2 regions of the Streptomyces phaeolivaceus genome follow, and region 2 is predicted to be linked to the other one. Evidence: riboswitches for the same ligand, from Rfam matches in the RefSeq annotation. Region 2 holds a riboswitch; the other holds the start of a gene.

Region 1 (3,202 bases), 6.2 Mb from region 2:
AGCCCGCGTTCGGCTGCAGCGACACCTTGTCGTACCCGGTGGCTTCCGCCAGCCGCTCCTCCAGCTCACGGATGAGCGTGAGATACCCCTGCGCCTGCCCGGCGGGCGCGAACGGGTGCAGCTGCCCGAACTCCGGCCAGGTCACCGGCTCCATCTCGGTGGTCGCGTTGAGCTTCATCGTGCAGGAGCCCAGCGGGATCATGCCCCGGTCCAGCGCGTAGTCCCGGTCGGCGAGCCGGCGCAGATAGCGCAGCATCGCGGTCTCGGAGCGGTGGTCGTGGAAGACCGGGTGCGTGAGGTAGTCGTCCGTGCGCAGCAGCGCCTCGGGCAGCGTGTCCTCGGCGGCCGAGTCGAGCGCCTCGACGTCGCCCTCCACCCCGAACGCGGTCCATACGGCGCCCAGCTGCGCCCTGGTCGTGGTCTCGTCGCAGGAGATGGACACCTGGTCGGCGTCCACGAGGTGCAGGTTCACGCCATGTTCCCGCGCGGCGGCGACGACCTCACCGGCCCGTCCCGGCACCCGCACGGTGAGCGTGTCGAAGTACGCCCCGTGCACGACCTCGATCCCACCGGCCGCGAGCCCGGCGGCGAGCACGGTGGCGTAGCGGTGCGTACGCCGGGCGACGGTCCGCAGCCCCTCGGGCCCGTGGTAGACGGCGTACATCCCGGCCATCACGGCGAGCAGCACCTGTGCCGTACAGATGTTGCTGGTCGCCTTCTCCCGGCGGATGTGCTGCTCCCGCGTCTGCAGGGCGAGCCGGTACGCCTTGTGTCCGTCCGCGTCCACGGACACCCCGACGAGCCGTCCGGGCAGGCTGCGTGCGAACTTCTCCCCTACGGCCATGTAGCCCGCGTGCGGCCCTCCGAAGCCCATCGGCACACCGAACCGCTGTGTCGTGCCCACCGCGATGTCCGCACCCAGCTCACCGGGCGAGGCGAGCAGCGTCAGTGCCAGCAGATCGGCGGCGACGGTGACGAGCGCGCCGAGCGCGTGCGCCTGCTCGATCACCGGCTTCAGATCACGTACGACACCGGAGGCGCCCGGGTACTGCAGCAGCACCCCGTTGATGTCGCGAGAGGCGATCTCGGCCGGAATCCCCTGGCTGAGGTCGGCCACGACGACCTCGACCCCGGTCGGCTCGGCCCGGGTCTCGATCACGGCGATCGTCTGCGGCAGCGCGTCCGCGTCGACGAGGAAGAGCCCCTTCTTGTTCTTCCCCATCCGCCGGGACAACGCCATGGCCTCGGCGGCGGCGGTCCCCTCGTCGAGCAGGGAGGCCCCGGAGGTGGGCAGCCCGGTCAGTTCGGCGACGACGGTCTGGAAGTTGAGCAGCGCCTCCAGCCGCCCCTGGGAGATCTCGGGCTGATACGGCGTGTAGGCGGTGTACCAGGCCGGGTTCTCCATGACGTTCCGCAGAATGACCGGCGGTGTGAAGGTCCCGTAGTAGCCGAGCCCGATCATCGAGCCGAGCACCTGGTTGCGGTCCGCCAGCGACCGCAGCTCGGCGAGCACCTCGGCCTCGGTGCGCGCGCCCGGCAGATCCAGCGCCTCGGCGTTCTTGATCACATCCGGGACCGCGGCGGCCGTCAGCTCGTCGAGCGAGCCGTATCCGACGTGCGCGAGCATCTTGGCCCGTGCCTCGACGTCCGGGCCGATGTGGCGCCGCTCGAAGGGGATTCCCTGTTCGAGTTCGGAGAGCGGAATGCGATGGGCGGTCATTACGGAGGCCTCCTGGTCTGACACGACCTTCGAGGGGCACCACGGCACGGGTGCCCCGACGGCCTCCCCCTCTGTCATCTCAACCTGAGAGCTTCACCGGTCCAGGTACGAACCGGCTTTCACCGTCGGTGAGAGCGGATGCCATGACACCCGCTCTGCTTTCCAGAGTGACCTCGTCCGTGCGGTACGTGAGCCTGAGAGATTCCGGGGAGGAGTTGCTCCTTCGGCGCCTCCGGATGGTGTCCGGAGGACTCTCCCGCACGGGGTCGACAGCCGCTGCCAGCGTATCAGCGCGGTCAACGCACGGGTCTTCGAGTGGCCGCCGCCCCCGATGTGGCTTTTCGTAGTGGTGAGAGACGACGCGCCACCCCTTTGCGACCACCTGGAGGGCCCGTGCAGACCGACATCGATCCGCGCAATCTGATCGGCCGCAAGGCGTTCGACCGCAAGGGCAGCAAGATCGGCACCGTCGACGAGGTCTATCTCGACGACGCGACCGGTGTCCCCGAGTGGGCCGCGATACGCATGGGCTTCTTCGGCCGGGACGCCTTCGTCCCCCTGGAGCCCAGCCACCTCGCCGAAGGCACCCTCCACGTCCCCTTCGACCGCGCCCTCATCAAGGACGCCCCCGACTTCGGCGTGGGCCGCCATCTCTCCCCCGAACAGGAACTCCAGCTCTACCACCACTACGGCCTGGACATAGCCCCACCGCCACCCGCGGACCACAACTTCGGCAACGTGACAGGCCAGGACGACCCCTGAACCCGGCCCCCGCCTCCCCACCGGCCACCCCCGTCCTGCTCCCGCCCCACCTCATCCTCTTGCCCCCCGCCCTCCTCAAGCCATGCCCCTCTTCATCCCGCCGCGACGGCGCCGAGCCACAGCGTCGTTCCCCGGCGGTGCCGTGCGACCTCAGCCCCTCACCGCACCCGACACCAACGGCAACGGCTCCGCCGGCTCCAGCCCCGGATCATCGGTCCTGAAGGTCCGCACCCGCCCAGGCCCCACATCGTCCGGTCTCTCGAACCGCACGGTCACCCTCCCCAGCCCGCTACCCTGCACCCACCCGTGCCCGTACTCGGCATGCCGCACGTCGTGCCCGGCCCTCCACTGCCGCTCGGCGACCGCACCCGCGCCCGCCTCCACCACGGGCACCTCGGCGTCCACCGTCTCCTCCTCCACAAGCTCCGGCTCCCCGGCCGCCTGCGCGAACAGATCCTCCTGCGTGTAGTCGGCGAGCCCGCTGACCCCGACCCCGAGCAGCCGCACCCCACCCGTCGTGTCCACGGCCTCCAGCAGCCGCCCCGCGGCCTCCCGCACCACCGCCGGGTCGTCCGTCGGCCCCCGCAACGTCTCGGACCGGGTCAGCGTGGAGAAGTCGTACCGCCGCACCTTCAACACGATCGTCCGCCCGGACAGCCCGGCCCCCCGCAACCTCCGCACACACCGGTCCGCGAGCCGCCGCACCTCCATCCGCACCCG
Region 2 (3,202 bases):
CATGGTCGGCAGGTCCAGCTGACCGCTCCGCGGACCGCCGCCCTCCGGCAGCGGCACCCAGACGAAGCTGCGGGCCAGCACCTCCACGATTCGTGCCCCGGCCTGGGGCACCCCGAGCGAGGCGGACAGCACCTCCTCCAGCTCGTTGCCGGGCCACCCGCCGTGCCCATGGGGATACGCCTGTGCCGGAAAGTCCGCCGGGAAGTCCATCTGCTGCCTACCGCTTTGCTCCGTGATGCTGTTGTAGCTGCACCTTAATTGGTTCCGGCCCGGGAGCGCGCCCCCCGCGGCTCCGGGCTCACCCCACGAAGTCGATCCGCTTCAGAACGTCCGCGGCGGCCCGGTCGATGATCACCGCCGCCCCGCACCCCTGGGGCAGCCGCCCCTTCTCCACCGAACGCAGCAGCCGGGTCATCGCCCCCCGGTGCCGGGCGAACGCGTACCGCGACACCCCGCGCCCGCGCTCCCGCTGCCCGTCCCGCGCCTCACCGGGTGTGACGTCGAGCAGCAGCAGATGCAGTGTGCCGCCGCGCCGGCGGGCCTCGCGCGCCAGCCAGCTGCGGACCCAGGCCTGCGCCCCGCAGTCGTGCACGACGACGCCCTCCCCCGAGCGGAGGGCGCGCCGCAGCCCCGCGTAGTGCGCGAGGCGCACGAGGGGGCGGTAGACCGCGTACGGCAGATGGCGGGCGAAGCGCGCGTCGAAGCGGTCACGGGTGTCCTGGGAGTCGATCCGGACGCCGGGGACGGCCCGGCGCATCAGGGTCGACTTGCCGCTGCCGGGGAGCCCGGTGACCACCACCAGGTCGACCGGGCCGAAGGACAGGCCGTGCGGGCTGCGCCCCGCACGCTCCCTGAGGTCCCGGACGACCGCCCTCGGGAACGGGCCGCACGCCTCACCGACCGGTGCGACGGGCTGCTTGGGCATCGCGATGCCCGACGTCGTCGCGTACGCCGTGGTCCTGTTCACCGTGATCGTCCTCCCCAGGGGTATGAGAGGTCCCATCCCCACAGACTGTAAAGAGAAGGTAATGCCCGATCCCTCCTGGTTCAGTCCTCGTATTGCCACAAGAGTGCTACGGACCGCCGTGTCTGCCTTGAAAGCTCCCCCTGACGTACCGCGTCGATGCGTGCGATGATGTCCGCGCCAACTGCATACCGGCCGCTTGAATCCGCGCGGGAGAGTTCCCAGCGACAGTTCGCTGGGGCGCCGAAGGAGCAAGTCCCTCCCTTGAATCTCTCAGGCCCCGATACCGCGCGGGCGAGGCAGATCTGAAAAGCGGGCCGTATCTCCCCTTCGCGGGAGGCGGCTCCACCCACGGTGCAAGTCACGGCCATCGGTACGTACACCGGTACGTACGGTCGTGGTGAACCTCTCAGGTTCCGATGACAGATGGGGAGGACTTTCCTCACCCGTCATCCGTCGTCCGTCATGCCCTGGGAGCGTCACACCGATGAGCAGCAGCCCCACCACCGCACCCCGCCGTACCGCGCTCGACGCCCTGCATCGCTCGCTCGGCGCGACGATGACCGACTTCGCGGGCTGGGACATGCCCCTGCGCTACGGCTCGGAGCGCGACGAGCACACGGCCGTCCGCACGCGGGCCGGTCTCTTCGATCTCTCCCACATGGGCGAGATCACCGTCACCGGCCCGGGGGCCGCCGCGCTGCTCGATCACGCGCTGGTCGGCGACATCGGCGGGGTGCGGCCGGGCCGCGCCCGGTACACCATGATCTGCCGCGAGGACGGCGGCATCCTCGACGACCTGATCGTCTACCGACTGGCGGAGACCGAGGCCGGTTCCTCGACCTGTCTGGTCGTCGCGAACGCCTCCAACGCCCAGGTGGTGCTGGACGCGCTCGTGGAGCGCTCCGCCGGGTTCGACGCCGAGGTCCGGGACGACCGGGACGGGTACGCGCTGCTCGCCGTGCAGGGCCCCGAGTCGCCGGGGATCGTCAAGGCCCTCACCGACGCCGACCTCGACGGTCTGAAGTACTACGCGGGACTGCCCGGCACGGTCGCCGGGGTGCCCGCGCTGATCGCGCGCACCGGGTACACCGGCGAGGACGGCTTCGAGCTGTTCGTGAATCCGGAGCACGCCGTCGAGCTGTGGCAGGCGCTGACCAAGGCGGGCGAGGGCGTCGGCCTGGTGCCCTGCGGGCTGTCCTGCCGGGACACGCTGCGCCTGGAGGCGGGGATGCCGCTGTACGGGCACGAGCTGTCCACCGCGCTGACGCCCTTCGACGCCGGGCTCGGACGGGTCGTGAAGTTCGAGAAGTCCGGGCAGCCGGCCGACTTCGTCGGGCGTACCGCGCTCGCCGAGGCCGCCGCCCGCGCCGAGTCCGCGCCGCCGCGGGTGCTCGTCGGACTGGTCGCCGAGGGCCGCCGGGTGCCGCGCGCCGGCTACCCGGTCGTCGCCGACGGCCGGGTGATCGGCGAGGTCACCTCCGGCGCGCCCTCCCCGACGCTGGGCCGGCCGATCGCCATGGCCTACGTCGACGCCACGCACGCCGCGCCGGGCACCGTCGGTGTGGGTGTGGACATCCGGGGCAGCCACGAGCCGTACGAGGTCGTGGCGCTGCCGTTCTACAAGCGGCGGAAGTAGACACTGGGCGCCGGGTCGCCCGCCCCAGGCGTGACCCTGCGCACGTTTCCGCTGCTCAGCAGTGGTTTCAGCAGTCCCCCATTCATCAGCACTCCCCGCGTACAGGAGAATTCAGGCCATGAGCAACCCCCAGCAGCTGCGCTACAGCAAGGAGCACGAGTGGCTGTCGGGCGCCGAGGACGGCGTCTCGACGGTCGGCATCACGGAGTTCGCGGCGAACGCGCTCGGCGATGTCGTCTACGCCCAGCTTCCCGAGGTGGGCTCCACGGTGACCGCGGGCGAGACCTGTGGCGAACTGGAGTCCACGAAGTCCGTCAGCGATCTGTACTCGCCGGTCTCCGGTGAGATCACCGAGATCAACGAGGACGTCGTCAACGACCCGTCGCTGGTGAACACCGCCCCGTTCGAGGGCGGCTGGCTGTTCAAGGTACGCGTCGCGCAGGAGCCGGACGATCTGCTCTCCGCCGACGAGTACGTCGCCCACACCGCCGGCTGAGAAGACTCGATCGAGACTGAGGACTGAGGTCGCACGCATGTCGCTTCTGAACACGCCCCTGCACGAGCTGGACCCGGAGGTCGCCGCCGCCGTCGACGCCGAG

The links. A riboswitch is a leader RNA that binds a small molecule or an ion and turns the genes downstream of it on or off. The one in region 2 is predicted to bind glycine.
Region 1: it holds a riboswitch for glycine, as region 2 does, so the genes downstream of both, gcvP (aminomethyl-transferring glycine dehydrogenase) here and gcvT (glycine cleavage system aminomethyltransferase GcvT) in region 2, are expected to answer to the same signal.

The regions. Positions count from the first base shown of each region.
Region 1 is NZ_CP045096.1:1,315,294-1,318,495, forward strand. It holds gene gcvP (aminomethyl-transferring glycine dehydrogenase) at 1-1,720, opposite strand, end outside; glycine riboswitch at 1,893-1,989, opposite strand; gene F9278_RS06320 (PRC-barrel domain-containing protein) at 2,114-2,482, shown strand; gene F9278_RS06325 (DNA polymerase IV) at 2,633-3,202, opposite strand, start outside.
Region 2 is NZ_CP045096.1:7,515,119-7,518,320, reverse strand. It holds gene F9278_RS34710 (enhanced serine sensitivity protein SseB) at 1-210, opposite strand, end outside; gene F9278_RS34705 (AAA family ATPase) at 299-967, opposite strand; glycine riboswitch at 1,165-1,263, shown strand; gene gcvT (glycine cleavage system aminomethyltransferase GcvT) at 1,452-2,603, shown strand; gene gcvH (glycine cleavage system protein GcvH) at 2,722-3,099, shown strand; gene glyA (serine hydroxymethyltransferase) at 3,137-3,202, shown strand, end outside.